DNA from 2 places in the Paenibacillus sp. B46(2026) genome. Region 2 is predicted to be linked to the other one. Evidence: riboswitches for the same ligand, from Rfam matches in the RefSeq annotation. Region 2 holds a riboswitch; the other holds the start of a gene.
What was found. Region 2 has a riboswitch for glycine ahead of sdaAB (L-serine ammonia-lyase, iron-sulfur-dependent subunit beta). Riboswitches for the same ligand answer to the same signal wherever they lie in the genome.

Region 1: it holds a riboswitch for glycine, as region 2 does, so the genes downstream of both, gcvT (glycine cleavage system aminomethyltransferase GcvT) here and sdaAB (L-serine ammonia-lyase, iron-sulfur-dependent subunit beta) in region 2, are expected to answer to the same signal.

The regions. Positions count from the first base shown of each region.
Region 1 is NZ_CM165907.1:5,126,787-5,136,357, reverse strand. It holds gene ptsP (phosphoenolpyruvate--protein phosphotransferase) at 1-841, shown strand, start outside; gene gcvPB (aminomethyl-transferring glycine dehydrogenase subunit GcvPB) at 1,081-2,520, opposite strand; gene gcvPA (aminomethyl-transferring glycine dehydrogenase subunit GcvPA) at 2,655-4,010, opposite strand; gene gcvT (glycine cleavage system aminomethyltransferase GcvT) at 4,007-5,143, opposite strand; glycine riboswitch at 5,361-5,461, opposite strand; glycine riboswitch at 5,465-5,587, opposite strand; gene gcvH (glycine cleavage system protein GcvH) at 5,931-6,323, shown strand; gene AC1S8V_RS22840 (PTS mannitol transporter subunit IIBC) at 6,744-8,198, shown strand; gene AC1S8V_RS22835 (BglG family transcription antiterminator) at 8,237-9,571, shown strand, end outside.
Region 2 is NZ_CM165907.1:521,475-531,045, forward strand. It holds gene AC1S8V_RS02505 (phosphotransferase enzyme family protein) at 1-498, shown strand, start outside; gene AC1S8V_RS02510 (response regulator transcription factor) at 691-1,401, shown strand; gene AC1S8V_RS02515 (sensor histidine kinase) at 1,398-2,888, shown strand; gene AC1S8V_RS02520 (LolA family protein) at 2,890-3,981, shown strand; glycine riboswitch at 4,131-4,254, shown strand; glycine riboswitch at 4,259-4,393, shown strand; gene sdaAB (L-serine ammonia-lyase, iron-sulfur-dependent subunit beta) at 4,505-5,194, shown strand; gene sdaAA (L-serine ammonia-lyase, iron-sulfur-dependent, subunit alpha) at 5,184-6,161, shown strand; gene AC1S8V_RS02535 (alpha-glycosidase) at 6,327-8,093, opposite strand; gene AC1S8V_RS02540 (response regulator transcription factor) at 8,321-9,004, shown strand; gene AC1S8V_RS02545 (HAMP domain-containing sensor histidine kinase) at 9,031-9,571, shown strand, end outside.

The DNA.
Region 1 (9,571 bases), 2.3 Mb from region 2:
TGTAGGCCTGTACCGTACCGAGTTCTTGTACATGGGTAGAGACAAGCTTCCTTCCGAAGACATTCAGTATAATGCTTACAAAGCGGTACTGGAAAAAATGGAAGGTAAACCTGTCGTTGTTCGTACACTAGACATCGGTGGAGACAAAGAGCTTCCATACCTGGATCTGCCAAAAGAAATGAATCCATTCCTCGGCTTCCGCGCAGTTCGTCTGTGCCTGGACCGTCTGGATATCTTCCGTACACAATTGCGTGCATTGCTGCGTGCAAGCGTACATGGAAACTTGCGTGTCATGTTCCCAATGATCGCAACACTCGGTGAATTCCGTGAAGCAAAAGCTGTCTTGCTCGAAGAGAAAGAGAAGCTGGTTGCTGAAGGTATTGCTGTTTCTGACAGCATTCAACTCGGAATCATGGTCGAAATTCCTTCGACTGCAGTTCTGGCGGATCAGTTTGCCAAAGAAGTGGATTTCTTCAGTATCGGAACGAACGATCTGATTCAATACACGATGGCTGCTGACCGTATGAACGAACGAGTGGCTTATCTGTACCAACCTTACAACCCGGCCATTTTGCGTTTGGTTAAAATGGTTATCGATGCAGCGCATCGTGAAGGCAAATGGGTTGGCATGTGTGGTGAGATGGCAGGAGACGAAACAGCAATTCCATTGCTGCTCGGTCTCGGATTGGATGAGTTCAGCATGAGCGCTACATCCATTCTGCCAGCTCGTAGTCAGATCACCAAGCTGTCCCGTGTGGATATGCAGGAACTGGCTGCCAAAGCTCTGGATATGCAAACGGCTGAACAAGTCGTTGAATTGGTTCAAAGCATTCAAGCGTAATTTTGCCGGGGGTTCCTCCGGATTTGAGGTTTTTCTTTTTCCGATAATGAGCTGCATTCATGCAGCGATTTTTGCCGGTATCCGCGAATTATGTGGATATCGGCTTTTTTTGTTGCGCGAATGAATAGGAAATAAAAGAGGAGTACGAGGAGAAAGGTCCTGTAATGTCTAACCAAAAAAATACTCTTACTGATGTAGTTAACATCAGCAAGAGCATGGATTAGAAATTCACTTAGTGTTTAACTGCAAGCGCAGTTCAGAACAGGTTTGCGTGCCGCGGTTGTTTCATCGAGACGGGTAACCGGTGTGCCATACGGTGCATTCAACACCAGTTCAGGTGTCTCTTCTGCTTCTTTGGCAATCCGTATCATCGTATCAATGAATCCATCCAACGTTTCTTTGCTTTCGGTTTCCGTTGGCTCGATCATGATGCATTCCTCCACGTTGAGTGGGAAGTACACCGTAGGAGGGTGATATCCAAAATCAAGTAATCGTTTGGCAACGTCAAGTGTACGCACACCATACTGCTTCAATCCCCGGCCAGACATGACGAATTCATGTTTGCATACCCCTGGATACGGAATCTCGTAGTAAGGTGCGAGACGGGCCATCATATAGTTGGCATTCAGTACCGCACATTCAGAGACACGGCGCAAGCCTTCTGGTCCATAGGTACGAATGTAGGCATAGGCACGAACCAATATACCGAAGTTACCGTAGTAGGCTTTCACCCGGCCAATGGATTGATCGCCTTCACGATCGAATGCATACATCCCATCAGCATTTTTGATCACCATCGGTTTAGGCAGGAACGGAACCAAACGACTCTTCACACCTACTGGTCCGGCGCCAGGTCCACCACCACCATGAGGCGTGCTCATCGTTTTGTGCAAGTTCAGATGCACCACGTCAAAACCCATATCACCCGGACGGGTAATGCCCATAATAGCATTGGAGTTGGCTCCGTCGTAGTACAGCAAGCCACCAGCCTGGTGTACGATGGATGCAATCTCCTGAATATCTTTCTCGAACAAACCAAGTGTATTCGGGTTCGTCAGCATCAATGCTGCTGTATCCGAACCGACGGCTGCACGGAGTGCGTCCAGATCGACCAGTCCGTCTGCGCGGGATGGAATCGTCACAGTTTCAAATCCTGCAACGGTTGCACTTGCCGGGTTGGTCCCATGAGAAGAATCGGGCACAATGACTTTGGTACGTTGTTCGCCACGACCTTCGTGGTAGGCACGAATCATCATAAGTCCAGTCCATTCTCCATGGGCACCAGCGGCTGGTTGCAGAGTCACAGCGTCCATACCTGTCAGACCTGCAAGGTCGTTCTGCAACGTATATAACAGTTCAAGTGCACCTTGAATGCTGGATTCATGCTGGTACGGATGGATTTTGGCGAAACCATTATAACGGGCAACATCCTCATTAATCTTTGGATTGTATTTCATCGTACAAGAGCCCAGTGGATAAAATCCGTTATCTACCCCGAAGTTGCGACGGGACAGGGCTGTATAGTGTCGAATAACATCTACCTCGAACACTTCCGGCAGTGCTGCTGCTTCCGAGCGGAGCATTTCCCGGGGAATCAACGTATCGGCATCCTGACGAGGAACGTCACATTCTGGCAGGGAATAAGCGACACGTCCAGGGCTGCTGAGTTCAAAAATCAATGCTTGCTCCGGAGCAGGAGATAAGGTCTGTGCACTGTATGTTGTAGCTGTCTCAGATGGAGCCGAAGTGGAGGAAGAGGTGCCTGTTTCCGATTGTCCTTGTACTGATGTTGTCGTTGTCGTCGTTTCCTGAGTCACAGCGATCCCTCCAATGCTCGTGCGAATTCGTCAATCTCTTCCTTACTGCGTCGTTCGGTAACAGCAACCAGCATATGTCCGGCAAGCTCCGGATAATCACGTCCGAGTTCGTAGCCACCAATAAAGCCCGCATCCAGCAGTTTCAACTGAAGTGTATTCACGTCTGTTCCTTCAGGAAGTTTAATCACAAACTCATTAAATGTTGGTGCATTAAATGTAAGGCTAACTCCAGGAATCGCAGTTAATGTATTCAGGGTGTAATGACTCTTTTGTAAATTCAGATCCGCTACATCGATCATTCCTTGTTTACCCATGATGGACATATACACAGATGCGCTGAGTGCAAGCAAAGCCTGATTGGAACAGATATTGGATGTCGCCTTTTCACGGCGGATATGCTGTTCACGCGCTTGCAGCGTGAGTACAAAACCACGCTTACCATTGCGATCGGTTGTCTGGCCTACGATTCGGCCAGGAATTCGGCGCATATGAGGCTGGGATACGGCGAAATATCCGCATGTCGGGCCGCCAAGTGAAGCGGCGATGCCGAGGGGCTGCGCGTCGCCAACAACGATGTCGGCACCCAGCTTGCCTGGGGCTTCCAGCAGACCCAGCGATAGCGGGTTAGCACTTACGACGAGCAGGCCCTTGTGCGCATGCACGAGGTCAGCAGCCTGCTTTACATTTTCCACGGCACCAAAGAAGTTCGGGCTCTGGATCATGACAGCAGCGGTATCGTCCGATATGGCGGCTTGCAGGGCATCCCAGTCAGTGACGCCATCCTTATAGCCAATCTCAACAATCTCCAGACTCAGTCCGTGCGCATACGCCTGCAATACCTGACGGGCTTCCGGATGAACGGTACGGGATACGATGAGCTGTTTGCGACGAGTTGCCGCTGCGGCCAGATTACCTGCTTCTGCAAAGGCCGTTGCACCGTCATACATGCTGGCATTGGCTACAGCCATACCGGTTAATTCACAGATGTAGGACTGAAACTCGAAAATGGCCTGTAGTTCACCTTGGCTGATCTCAGGCTGATAAGGTGTGTAGGCGGTGTAGAACTCGGAACGGGAAATGACATGATTGATGACGGAAGGAACATGATGATCATATATGCCTGCGCCGAGGAAGCTGGCATGTGTTTCGAAATTGGCGTTGGCGCCAGCCTGTTTGGACATGTGACGTGTCAGCGCGTATTCATCGAGTTTGGAGGATACGGGCAGCTCACCCTGATAACGAATCTCTTTAGGAATGTCCTGGAACAGATCCTCCAGCGTATCCACACCGATGGTTGCGAGCATGGCGCTCTGATCCTGCTCGGTCATGGGAATGTAACGGTGCTTGCTCATGCTTGATCAGCTCCTTGAGTAGGTGTCTTTGACGTACGTGTCCGTTTATGAAAAGGGGTCTTCACGACCTCGGCTTTCAGTTTCTTGCCGCGGATCTCAATCTCAAGCGGGGTTCCCAGCGCAGCGTATTTGCTGTCGATGAGGGCAAGCCCCAGATTACGCTTCAATGTAGGTGATTGTGTGCCTGTTGTCACTTCACCAATCTGTACGCCTTCGGCGTAAATCGGATAGTGTGGGCGGGGAATACCGCGCTCCAGCACTTCGATGCCGACCAGTTTGCGGGCGGGACCGTCTTTTTTTTGCTGTAACAAGGCTTCGTGTCCGATAAAGGGTCCAGCATTCAGCTTCACAAACATACCTACGCCAGCTTCGAGTGGAGAGATGGTTGCCGACAATTCCTGTCCATACAGGGGGAGCCTCGCTTCAAAGCGCAGTGTATCCCGGGCACCAAGTCCAGTTGGTACCAGTCCGTGACTTTCTCCAGCCTGCATTAATCCATTCCAGACCACAGCGGCCTGATCCGCAGGTACATATAGTTCAAAGCCATCTTCACCGGTATAACCGGTACGGGACAACAGCAATTTTACTCCACATACTTCAGCATCCTGCACAAAACGAAACGGTTCAATCGTGGATACATCCATATCTGTAACTTTTCCGATAATATCTACAGCCAGTGGACCTTGCAGAGCCAGTAGTGCCGTCTGCTCCGAATCGTTGGTCAAGCTTACGCCAGGGATCAAGTGCTCTTGCAGCCATGCCCAATCCTTGTCGATGTTGGAGGCGTTAACCACGAGCATATAGTTCTGTTCTTCCAGCTTATACACGAGCAGATCATCCACCACACCGCCATCCGGATAACACATCAGGGTATACTGGGCTTGACCAGGGACCAGCGTGGTCACATCATTGGTCATCATTTGTTGCAAAAATACTTCAGCCTGATCACCCTGTACTGTGAATTCGCCCATATGGGATACATCGAACAGTCCAGCACGCTCACGTACCGCTTCATGTTCTTTCTGGATTCCGCTAAATTGCACCGGAAGCTCCCAGCCTCCAAAATCAATGCACCGTACGCCTTCATATTGCTGATACAGTGGGAAGAGTGGTGTTCTAAGCAAATCGGACATCAAATCACCTCGTCATGGGCCGTCAGCCGACCGAATATAATAATCGTGGATCAATGAATCAGGGTATTTTTAAATTTTCAGCTAGAGATTTTCATCACATAAGTATGGTAAGGCAGCTATGGCAGCGCCGATCTGAATCCTGTTTTTCGTTTTTTGGGAAAAAGGAAAAGGACAGGCCAAAGAACCGGCATGCCAAGTAGCACGCTGTATTCTAAGGCTCTGTCCCTTGTACCTGAGAGTTACCCCGCTGCGTTGTGCAGCAGGTTTCCCCTTGGGTGATCATTACGCCCGCACAGGGCGAATAGATGCTCTCCAGAGTTGCGTCCCGTAAAAGTCCTTTTGCCTGAGAGATTCACCGCCGCTTATCGGTGGTTTACTCCTTCGGCGTTACCTCATGTACATCCCGAATCGGGTGTCACGGGTAATCTCTCCCTTTACATTCATCCGCGGGTATAACATAGTCCAATAAACACATTTACTCCTCTCATTAAAACGTGAATCCACTGTCGATGTCAAGAACGATATCATAGAAAATGATTTAAAACCGAATGTTTAATATAATTTTAATTTTATTGTTCGTATATTTATAAAGACTGCGCTTACTATTCTAATATTCACCAGTATATGTAGAAAGAGTGTATTCAGGTTACGGTTTGAGGAGGCAATTAGCAAATAAATTGTGAGGTATCTTGACATTTGATTCATAAATATCATACGCTATGTTCTGGGAAAAAGGTTAAGGTCAAAGAACGCATGCACTCATTAATGAAAAGCGAGGCGGATATCGATGAGCGAATTGAAAAGTGATTTCCTGTACAGTGAAGAGCACGAATGGGTGCAAACCGTAGGGGAGGATACTGTACGTATTGGCATTACCGAGTTCGCGCAGCATCAGCTGGGTGACATTGTGTTTGTGGAATTGCCTGACCTTGAATCCAATGTAAAAGCAGAAGACAGCATTGGAACGATCGAATCGGTCAAAACGGTTTCGGACTTGTTCTCTCCCGTCACTGGTTCAATTATTGCAGTCAATGATTCGTTGCAGGACTCACCTGAACTTGTGAACAGCTCTCCTTACGAGGAAGGCTGGATGATTGAGATTCGTGTTGAGGGAGATCTGACAGCAGCATTGTCTACATTGATGAATGCAGACGCGTATCGTAAACATACGGAAGAATAGTATCAACGAACTTGTACTTATTAACATATATTTTTATAAAAATATGAGACGTGCTTCATGTTATTGCGACCTGTGTGAGCCTATGCTTGCAGAGGTTTTTTTGTGCTTTCCAATGAACGTTGTGAATGCTGATTTAAGCAGATTGTGGATGTGAATAGCAAGATTAGTCCAAGCTATAGGATAGAAAATGATTTTGGAAATAATAAAAGTCATAGGCAAGAAAAGCCTTGTGTACCAATGGGTTCAGCCATTATGCATAGATAAAAACGATTACATAACCTAATGTTGTCATCATTGTTCATGACGAAAGTACGCTTTCATTTCATTGAACAGGAGACCATTCTCGCTTAGGATTACAGCAGGGGAGAAATGATACCCCTTTCATAAATCATAATCACTTGATCCAAGGAGGATAATACAATGAGTAATTTGGACCAATCGTCCAATTCCAAAGGTGGGCTACGGGTAGGTGTGCAGCGTTTTGGCCGATTCCTGAGTGGTATGGTCATGCCGAATATGGGAGCGTTCATCGCCTGGGGATTAATTACGGCCATGTTCATTCCAACAGGCTGGTTCCCTAACGAGACGCTTGCACAGCTAGTCGATCCGATGATCAAATATTTGCTGCCACTGTTAATTGGTTACACCGGGGGTACGATGGTGCATGGTCAGCGTGGTGGTGTCGTGGGTGCCATTATGACCATTGGGGTCATCGTGGGTAGTGATATCCCGATGTTCCTCGGCGCCATGATTGCCGGACCACTGGCAGCATGGATCATCAAAAAGTTCGATAAATCCATTGAAGGCAAAATTAGAGCCGGATTTGAAATGCTGGTTAACAACTTCTCAGCCGGTATTATTGGCGGGATCTTGGGGATTTTTGCTCTACTGGGCATTGGGCCTGCTGTAGAAGCGATTAGCAAAGTATTGTCTGCCGGGGTACAAGGCTTAATGAATCTGGGCTTGCTACCGCTGGTCAACCTAATCATTGAACCAGGTAAAGTATTGTTCCTGAACAATGCAATCAACCACGGTATTCTTACACCTATTGCAACAGATCAAGCGAGAGAATTAGGGCAATCCGTATTATACATGCTTGAATCCAACCCAGGTCCGGGACTGGGTATCTTGCTTGCTTACTGTTTCTTCGGACGCGGAATGGCCAAATCTTCTGCACCAGGTGCCGTTATCATTCATTTCTTCGGGGGAATTCATGAGATCTACTTCCCTTACATTCTGATGAGACCGATTCTGATTCTTGCCGCAATCGCGGGTGGCGTCGCAGGTACATTAACATTCATGCTCACCGGAGCAGGACTTGTTTCGGCACCATCACCGGGTAGTATTATCGCGTATTTCCTCTTAACACCAAAAGGTGGATACCTGCCGATGCTCGCAGGGGTGCTTGTAGCAGCCGTCGTTTCTTTCCTGGTTGCAGCAGTGTTGCTGAAAACGGGTAAACAAAAGGACGAAGATCTGGAGTCCGCATCCAGTCGGATGAAAGACATGAAAAGTCAAGGAACCGTGCCAAACGCTGGCATTACGGCAAATCATCGTGAAGCAGACAGAGCCGCGGATATGGCTTCTTCTACAGTGAAAACAGATGTGAAGAAGATTGTCTTCTCCTGTGATGCAGGCATGGGGTCGAGTGCCATGGGCGCTTCCATTCTACGCAAGAAGATGAAGGCAGAGGGGATTGACGTTACGGTGACCAATACGGCCATCAGTGATATCCCGCCGGATGCAGATGTGGTAATCACACAACAAATATTAACGGATCGAGCTCGCTCCGTTGCACCGAACGCAGAACATATATCCATCGACAACTTCCTAAAAAGCCCGGAATACGATGCGCTCGTTGAACGTCTGAAGTAATTGCACGCATTCGTTTTCCCTGAGCCGGAGGCTGAGATATGAGTATTACCAAAAGACAGCGTGAAATCGTGGAGTTTCTGCTGGAGCATCCACATGAAGTCACTGCCGGCGAAATCGCCGTTGAAGTAAAGGTCAGTACCCGAACCGTTCACCGGGAGCTTCAAATGATCGAACAATGGCTTGAACCTTTGGGCATGAGGCTGGAAAAAAAATCAGGAACCGGTATCCGAATCGATGCCAGTTCCGATGATCTGGCTGTATTGCGCCAGCAACTAGAGGGTAAAGAATACGTAGAGTTTACGCCGGAAGAGCGTAAGCTCTTCATGCTTTGCATCCTGCTTGATGAACCGGAGCCTGTAAAGTTGCTCGCCCTGGCTTCGGATCTGAAAGTGACTGTATCCACTGTAACGACTGATCTGGACGATCTGGAGTCACGGATTCGTCAGGCGGGACTGAAGCTGGTTCGCAGACGTGGATATGGCGTCAAGATTAACGGAAGTGAGACGATTCATCGCACGGCCATAGCTGCACTTGCACTGGAATTTCTGGATGAGTCCGACCTGTTCGGAAGACAGCCTGAACAAGGAGGCTCCATCGTAAACCAAAAATTGCTGGATATGATTGGGCACGGTGATGTGCTTACGGTCGAAAATGCGTTATGGCAACCAGATATCGAATGGCTGGAGAACATCCCGGAACGCCAATACATGAAGCTGCTGATTCAATTATCCGTAGCGGTTGTACGTATTCGTAAAGGCTTTGGCATTGGCCGTATTTCTCCACGGGAGAAAACGGGAGATGGAGTTGCAGAGCAGGATGAGATGAAGGTTCCACCTTATATGGCTTCCCGCTTGTGTGGTGTGTTATCCACCCAGCTGGGGCTGACATTCTCCCAAGATGAGCAAGCTTATTTTCACAGGCTATTAATTGAGACCGAGCAACGGATTCACTCTTCGCGGCTGTTGCCAATAGACGACTTGATTTTACTGGACAGGGTACATTCACTGATTGATCAGATGCAGGCGAGAACGCATTACGCCTTTCATGAGGATCGTTTGCTTCGTGAAGGTCTGCTTGGTCATATGCAACCTGTAATGGAGCGAATTGAAGGGCAACAGATGATTCGTAATCCGCTTTTGCAGCAGATTCGCAAGGATTATGACTCCCTCTTCGAAGATGTCAAACAATCCGTGCATCAAGCTTGGCCAGGCACAGACGTTCCGGATGAGGAAATTGGTTTTTTGGTCATGCATTTTGGAGCTTCCATCGAGAGGTTACGTGCATTGAAACGGGAAATCAGAGCGATCATCGTGTGTACAAGCGGAATCGGATCATCCCGCATGCTGTCCAGCCGACTGTCGAAGGAGATTCCC
Region 2 (9,571 bases):
TTGGTCATGCTAGGGCAGTTAGAGGAAGGCGTCCGACTGGGAATTTTTACAACGGAAGACTTCGATCTGCTTCGTGAGACGTTTGAGAACATTAATGAACAGCTAGCAACGTACCCGCAGAACGCAGGGACATGGGGGATCATTCATGGGGATATTACTCGCAACAATCTGCTGATAAGGGAGCAGGGAATTTCCATGATTGATTTTTGTCTACACGGTTATGGTTATTATCTTTTCGATGCCGGAGGGGCAGCACTTATGTTCAATCGGGAGGAACGTGACATATTCTTATCCGGTTATACCCAACAGATCGCGCCACTCACGGATCATGATATTCGATTAATGGAAGGGTTCATGTTGATCTTTACACTGGGTTATTATGCCTTTCAGATGGCAAATGAATCGAGACACGAATGGATGAAAGATCGCATGCCGAAGCTGTGCAGCAAGTATTGCAGACCTTATGTGCAGAACGAGAGCATCTTCTATGAGTTATGAGGTATTTTCTTTTCTAGGAGCTATAACTTAGGATTAAGATTGTGAATAATACCTGGGCGTCCTGAACAATCGGGGGGCTCTTTTTGCATGCATTAGATAACGATCGTAATGGACATTTATGAAGAAAGTATAAACTCTGCGGAGAGTCAGCTTTTCTTCGCTACAATACAGTCATGGGAGGATGAAGCAGCGATGAGAGACAGCGAGAACATATTGCTGGTGGAGGATGATCCAGAGATTGCTCGCATTCTGAGAGATCATCTACGACGTGAGGGTTATGAGGTGACTTGGGCATCAAGCGGTTTGGAGAGCTGGGAAGACTTTAGGGGGGGGACCTATCAATTAGTCCTGTTAGATCTGATGCTGCCGGAGATGGATGGGTTCACGGTATGCAAAAATATCAGGCTAATCAGTGATGTTCCGCTGCTCATGATGAGTGCTCGAATCGAGGAAGAGAGCAAAGTCAGAGGGCTGGGTCTGGGAGCTGACGATTATATTACCAAACCCTTCAGTCTGACAGAACTTACAGCCCGCATTAAATCCCATCTGAACAGGTACCGGAGATATCAAGGTGTAGAGCCGGAATCGACAGATCAGCAGTATAACGATGGGTTATCGATCGATGATTTGAATCAGCGCGCACAGATACATGGAGAACATGTGGCACTAACCAACAAGGAATGGGCTTTGCTCCTACTGCTTGCCTCTCATCCGGGCCGGGTGTTTACCAAGGCGGAACTGTATGAACATGTCTGGAGTCAGCCAGAGGCGGGGAACTCTAGTACGGTCACAGTTCATGTGAAGAGCCTTCGGGCCAAGCTTGGTGACGAGCCCCATCATCCACGCTGGATTCAGACGGTGTGGGGCAGTGGCTACCGATTCGTGGGGGAGCCGGAAGAATGAAGCTGAAGTACTGGTTAATGCTTGCCTTTCTCATTGTAATGCTGCTGCCTGTCGTTGCAGGGTGGGCGCTGTACTCCCTGTATAACTATTACAATGATCAGCGTGCCGTAACGGAATATGTAGAGTTGTCCGGTCAAATGGCCCCTATTGAACTGGCTTTATCTGACCCGGGGCTGTACCGTCTGCAATCGCCTGATGCCTTCGCTGCACTCTCTGAATTGGAGGATGTTCGGGTGAACTTTGATCTGTATTTACCAACAGGGATTCGGGTGTATACATCTGGCGAGAACACATGGACTGCTGGAGCCTACACCGTTGGGGGCGCGGAGCTGTATCGTAATCTGTACAACTTACAGATTCGTCATCGCACATTTTCACTGAAAAAACCCGTATGGGAAAAGGGTGAGTTGGTTGGCATTTACGAGATTGTCATGCTGCGTGGAGATTGGCTGGAAGGCATATCCTTGCGGACAACCTGGGTCATTGGTCTGGCTGCTGCTTTCTTTATCCTGTTATACGGAACAGTGCTGTGGCTGCTATCCAGAAAGCTCTTTCGACCGATGAAATATCTATTAGAACGAATGGATGCTTTTGCACGGGGAGAGGCTGTTCCAGATGTGCTACCTGTTCGTCATGATGAAATGGGCACATTGCTCCAACAGTTTGATGCAATGCAGGAGAAAGTCAGAGAAACCCAGGCTGAAGTGCGAAGAGAACAAAAAGAGAAGGAACTTATGGTTGCCTCTTTGTCTCATGATCTGAAAACGCCGTTAATGTCCATTAGTGCTTATGCGGAAGCACTTAGTAGCAATCCGCATCTGGAACGCCGTGAAAGGCAGGAATATCAGGACGTGCTGTATGGGAATGTGAAGCGGATGAAACAGATGATTAGTGAACTTGAGATGTATACGGCGCTGGGTTCCACTGAATCGGAGATGGCCATGGTTGAGGTGGAAGGTGAGGAGTTTTTCGATATGCTGCTTGGGAGCTATGAGGGACTTGCCGAGCGTGGGCAGATTGACGTGAAGATGGATGTCCGCACAGATCAACTGTACCGAGTTCATCCCGAACAACTGATGCGCCTGACAGATAATCTGATAAATAACGCACTACGCCACACAAGGACGAACGGTGTAATGGGACTAGGGGTTATTGCTTCAGATGGGGAGCTCCCAGAATGGATTATTCCCTCGCTTGGAGATGAATTGGATAACTACAGGGCGGGGGCAACATTGATCATAGTACAAAATGAAGGTCCTGCTATTCCTGAAGAACAGCTCATTCGTATCTTCGAACCCTATGTTCAACACCAGAATCAGGAGGAGAAGACGTATGCAGGTGGTTCGGGATTGGGATTGAGTATAGCCAAACGGGTTGCAATAAAGCACGGGGGGGATATGCGCATGTGGTCATACGAAGGATATGGAACGCTGGCAGCATGCCGATTGCCTGAACATGGAGAATGTAAACGCAGAGAGGATGGGTAAGATGATGAAAAAAGGATGGATGATGCTGGGTACTGCTTTGCTTGCAGGCGCCCTGCTTGGAGGTTGCGCGGAGAAGGATATGCTGGCTATGTCAGGAGACGATATGATCGAGAAGGTTGTCTCAGCAGAAACAGAACCTGCCTCATATTATGCGGAAGGTGTGATGAAGATATGGGCGGACGACAAGCTGACTAACACGATGCAAATTAAGGAATGGGTAGATGGTGAAACCGGCCGAAAGCGCACGGAAACATCCGAGAATGGCAATGTCAGTTACGCAGTTAATAACGGAAAGGAGATCATCCTTTATGAAAAAGAAACAGGAGCAGCATATTCCATGGATGCATCATCCGTGTCACAACAGCCTAATCAAACCCAGAAGCAAATATTGGTTGATCAACTAGAGCGGTTACGTATTACGCATGATGTGAATATGATGGGACAGGAGAAACTTCATGGACAGGACGTCATTCATATTGAATTGACACCAAAAGAAGAAGGCGTATTCTCCATATCTTCAGAGTATTGGGTAGACCCCAAAACGTGGATGATTGTCAAAGTAAACAGCGCGTATGGGGATGGGAAATCAGAAATGGTCTATGATCCGATTCAGTATGACCCTGAATTCACAAAGGATACTTTCGTAATTGACATCCCTAAGGAGGTCGATGTGAAGGACTTGAACGATATGATGCAGAATTCCGAAGTGACCTTAGAGGAAGCGGAAAAAGCGTTGGAACAGCCGTTCCTACAGGACACGAGTGGAGAATTCGAACGATCACGGATCGAAATGTCTACATTGGGCGGTGAGCTGAGCAGAGATGAAGTAACCTTGTATTATGTACGTGACGACAAGGTAGAAGTCAGCCTGACGGTATTCAAGATGCCGGAAGAAAATGTGGACGATACACTAATGCCGGATGAAGCCAAGATTAAGGTTCGTAACACCGAGGGTTCATATATGAAGAGCATTCGGAACATATCATGGAGTGAAAATGGCTTGCGGTACTCCGTCATGGGTGAAAACGAAGGATGGACGAAAGAGAAGCTTCAAGCTTGGATAAATGAATTGAAGCTGCCTAATCATTCCTAATGAGTGATAAAGATGATAATTATACGTCACTTTTATTGACATATAATGTGTAGCATATTAATCTGTAAGTATATGTACCGAATATGATCATTTTAACAAAAGATACACGTTCGATGTGTGTTCGAACGAGGATATGACTATACAGCGGATGATAACGAGCGGGAGAGACCTGGTTAGCCGAGCAAAATGGCTAGTGTTCAGGCACCGAAGGAGCAAGCTGCTGCGCACCCGGCGTAGTGGTTAATCTCTCAGGTAAATGTACCATCGTTGGACGCAACTCTGGAGAGTGCGCGAATTGCGCCACCCAAGGGGTATATGATCAGTCAGCCCGGTGAGCTTGCCTGTAATCGCAGGCATTCACCTTGTCCTTGGACACTGCTGATCATGAAACTCTCAGGTATCGAGGACAGAGAGAGGGCTTGGGGCCTTCTTCTGTCCTTTTTTGGTGTCATCATTCAGTAAATAAGGAACAATCTGTATATGCTTCTGGATGGAAATGACGAATATAAATGGAGGGTTGCAGGTGCGGTTTAAAGATGTTTTTTCAATTATTGGTCCGTCCATGACGGGGCCTTCAAGTTCACATACAGCTGGAGCAGCAAGGTTAGGAAGAATTGCTCGACAGTGGCTGGGATGTACACCGGATCGGGCACGACTGACACTGTACGGTTCATTTGCAGATACGTATCAGGGGCACGGAACAGATCTGGCACTGATCGGTGGTCTGCTGGACTATGTCACAGACGATCCGCGTATTCCAGATGCAGAGCAATACGCAGAGGAAGCGGGCATGGAGGTTGAGTTTTATACAAGCGGCCTGCCTGCTCCTCATCCGAATACGGTCAAAATTGAATTGTGGCATGGAGATCGCGTATGCTCGCTGATCGGTGCTTCCATTGGCGGCGGCAGCGTATCAGTGCATGCGATGAATGATTTTCGTGTTCAGATCAGTGGAGAGTTTCCGACACTCGTTCTGCGACATGCGGACAAAGCGGGGGTGCTTGCGTCAGTGACATCCACGATCAGCTCATCCGGGGTTAACATCGGGTATATGCAGGTAGATCGGAAAGCCCGTGATGGAGAAGCGCTGACGGCAATGGAGATGGACGGCGTGCCTAATCCGGATATGTTGAAGCGTCTGCGTTCGCTCGACCATGTCCTGGACATTCGTGTCATTGATTTGAAGAGAGGAGTTGATTCGGATGCGGTTTAAACATTTGCATGAACTGAATACGATCTGTACAGCGGAATCCAAAACCATTGCTCAGCTAATGATTGAGGAGCAGGTCCAGGAGACCAATACGCCGGAAGTGGATGTTGTGCAGCAGATGTCGGACTATTATCAAGTGATGAAGGAAGCGGTACACAGGGGATTAACGGAAGATACCACATCACGCAGTGGGTTAACGGGTGGAGACGGCAAGAAAATGGCCGAGTACATTCGCAAGGGTGAGACTTGCTCTGGCGATGCTTCTGCACTTGCCATGGCGTATGCCCTGTGTGTATCTGAAGTGAATGCCTCCATGGGCCGGATCGTGGCAACACCAACAGCCGGTTCCTGCGGCATTATTCCTGGTGTGTTTATCAGTTCACAAGAGCGGTTTGGCTGGACGGACGAACACTTGGTGAACGGGTTGTTCTGTGCCGGGGCAATCGGTTATGTCATTGCCAACAATTCGTTTATCTCCGGTGCCGAAGGTGGCTGTCAGGCGGAAGTGGGTTCTGCGATTGGTATGGCTGCGGGTGCTATGGTTGAGCTGCGTGGAGGTACACCGGAGCAGGTCGTTCATGCCGTTGGCTTGGCGTTGAAAAATACACTGGGCCTTATCTGCGATCCAGTCGCAGGGCTCGTCGAAATTCCGTGCATCGTCCGTAATGGACTTGGTGCCGTAACAGCACTGGCTGCGGCCGATATGGCATTGGCCGGTGTGCGTAGTGCCATTCCGTCAGACGAAGTTATAGACGTCATGCTGGAAGTAGGCAGTGCAATGCCGAGTCGCCATCGGGAGACAGCCCAGGGCGGGTTGGCCCAGACGCCAACCGGACGCAAAATGATGCAGAAGCTGGCTAAACCGAAGGCAAAGCGTGCTGAGCCTGAGCCGGAATCGAACACAGCCGATTCTGACACAACTACAAGTGGGGCAGATAATGCTCAAGTGGACACGGACCCTCAGGTTTAAGCTGAACCGGGACCACCGAGATATAAATCAGTGACATTATTATGTATAACGGCGAATACAAAAACAAGCGTCCGCAAACCTGGATTCAGGTCATGCAGGACGCTTGTTTTGCGGTTGGGTATAGCCGAGATGTACTGCATAAACGGAATGACACATGTATGAGTATTAAGACGATCCCTGAGTCACAGCCGTACTCAGTACGGCATATCCATACGTAGGCAGCTCAATGGCGAGCACGCCATCTTCCTTGGCAGTACGATGGTTTCCGCCGAACAGCTCGGTCCACTCACCGTCACCTGCCTCCAGTTCGACAATGGCTGTCTCCTCTGAACGATTGAACAAGATGAGGATGCGTTCCTCATTGTCTTGCCGTTCGAATACCAGTTGCCCCCCATTGTGGCGAGCCTGCAGGAAACGAATGGTGCCTTCCGCACGGAGGGCGGGATGAGCATGACGCAGGGAGATCAGTTTCTGATAAAAGTCGAGCAGTTCCCGGTCCTGCTTTGCTTCATCCCACTCCATGCATTTCCGGCAGCCGGGATCATGCTCACCGTCCATTCCGATCTCGTCTCCGTAATAGATGCACGGAGCCCCCATATAACTGAATTGGAATAACGCAGCCAGCTTCATCTTGCGCTGATCGCCCTCACACAGGGTGAGTAGACGCGGGGTATCGTGGCTGTCCAGCAAGTTGAATGCTACTTCGCTGGCCTGAAGCGGATAGCGGGATAACTGTCGACCGATGGAGTTCGCAAACTGTTCGGCCTGCATGGTATTTTTCACAAAAAAGGCATTCACGGCATCGGTAAACGGATAGTTCATGGAAGCATCGAACTGATCTCCCTGCAGCCAGGCAGAGGACTCGTTCCATACTTCGCCCAGAATATAGGCATCCGGATTAGCGGCTTTGACTACACGGCGGAAATCACGCCAGAATGCATCATCCACTTCGTCCGCGACATCCAGTCTCCATCCGTCTGCACCCACTTCCTTGATCCAGTATTCGGCAACTTCCAGCAGATAGGCCTTAACCTCCGGATTCTCCGTATTGAGCTTCGGCATGTGCGCTTCGAATCCGAATGTCTCATAGGTAGGAATGCCATCCTTCACATCCAGCGGGAATTCGTGCACGTGGAACCAGTCCTTGTATTTGGATTGTTCCCCGTTCTTCTGTACATCCACAAACGGTGCAAACGTCTTCCCGGAATGGTTGAACACGGCATCCAGCAGAACGCGGATTCCGCGCGCATGGCACAGCTCGACCAGCCTTTTCACGGTATCTGCGTCACCAAAGTGCCGGTCTACATGCAGGTAGTCCTCGGTATCGTATTTGTGATTGGTGGTGGCTTCGAAGATGGGTGTGAAGTAGATTGCATTAATACCAAGCTGGCTGATGTAATCCAGATGGTCGATCACGCCCTGAAGGTCACCGCCGAAGAAATTGAATGGTGTCGGCTCGCCCCCCCACGGTTCCACCTTTTCCGGACTAATATCTGGGTTGCCGTTCGCGAATCGTTCAGGGAAAATCTGATAGAACACTGCATCCTTCACCCATGCAGGGGGTGTGAACACAGCTCCGGCGTGAATATAAGGGAACTGGAACATACGGCCCGGATCGTCCGGTTCTTCTTCCTGGAAGTCCGTCTCGGTCATCCAGATCTGTTCGTCTCCGTTTTTTAATAGAAAAGAGTACTTCAGTCGGTGGTAAGGAGGCTTCACTTCACCTTCGTAATAATCGAACATGGAGTCTGTCGTAAACTTGGTTAAGGGAACCAGCGCTTTGGTTGCATCCCAAGCATATTTGTCCCCGGTCAAGGCATGTACCTCGGTCAGATCGTCCTTTTTGGCACGCAGGCGTAGACGGATCGTATCCCGGTCGTAGGCATAGGCCCAGTTCCGTTTCGGTTGATGATAGATGGCTTCCAGCAGCATAATGAAATTCCTCCCGTCAGGTGTAGAACTAATATGTACTTGGTAGACTTGATTAATATGACATTCCCCACGTTAATGGATAAGCTATAATTAGCATGTGTGGTAACGTAAAGGCTTCAACATTGTTTCAACAAGACATGAATTCATTTGTTATAGGCAGCTTTTATCATTATTATGCTCAGATATATCATTAACCCAATGGGGACAGAAAGGAAACGAATATTCGGATGAAAACTAAACTGTTATATATTGAAGACGATACGGAAATTGCGACATGGGTCAGAGCCGATCTGGAGGAGCGCGGTTATGAGGTGGTATGGCTCGGCAGTGGTGAAGGTGCAGCGGAGGCTGCTGTCGGTTGTTCACTCATTATTCTGGATGTTATGCTGCCCGGGCTGGATGGATTTACGGTGGGTCAGCGACTGAAAAAAGAACATCCCGCCGTGCCCATTGTCATGCTCTCGGCCAGAACATCCATTGACGACAAGTTGCACGGTCTTGATTTTGCCGATGACTATGTGACCAAACCATTTCACCCCGATGAACTGGCTGCCCGAATCGAGGTCCAGCTGCGTAAGGCAGGAACTGCGGTCTCATCGGATACAGCCCTGAAGCTGGATCATCTCTCCATTTATGAGAAGGACAACCGGATCGTCAATGAGGAGACGGGGGATGAGATTATTTTATCGGGAAAACAGTTCCACATCTTCGCCTACCTGCTACGACATATGGGCATGATTCGAACGAAAGAGCAGATCTATGAGGCCGTCTGGAACGAGCCCTATCTGGATGGGGACAAGACCTTGATGGTACATATTCGGCATCTGCGCGAAAAGCTGGAGCTTGATCCGGCCAATCCGGTAGTTATTCAAACGGTCCGCGGTGTGGGATATCGTGTGAAGAAGCCATGATCAGGCCGTTCAGAGAACGAAAGATCATGAAGGCAGAACGAAGCATGGATGGGAAGCAATCCGGGCGGCGCAAACTTCGCTTTGGGCGGTCCTTGATGTCCAGATACATCATCCTGATCTTGGCGGCAGTATTATTTGTGCCCGTTGTGCTTCCGATCATATCCATTATATATGTTGTGGTGGTAAATAACACGAATACGAATCAAGCTGCACCTTACGGTGACGTTACCCGAATCAGTAACCTATGGTCGCGTGAAGCAGAGAACTTGGATGGTGTTTCGGATGAGGAGATTAAGGCCCGGTTGGAGCAGTTACATGGCATGTATCCCAAATCTTCCATGTATCGTGTGAATGCGAGTGGTGAGACCCTCTTTATTCTTGGTGGTGAAGATGTAACGCTGCTGGAATCCACGTCGCCGGATGGCATGACAGACACGACATTGAGATGGTCACTGGATTCCGGGCAAACGGCAGAGACCCGAATTCCAGCCTTATGGAATGTGAACAATACGGTGCAATTCATGAAAGAAGCTTCCTTTCGCGATCCGCTGACCGTAGTTGCATATA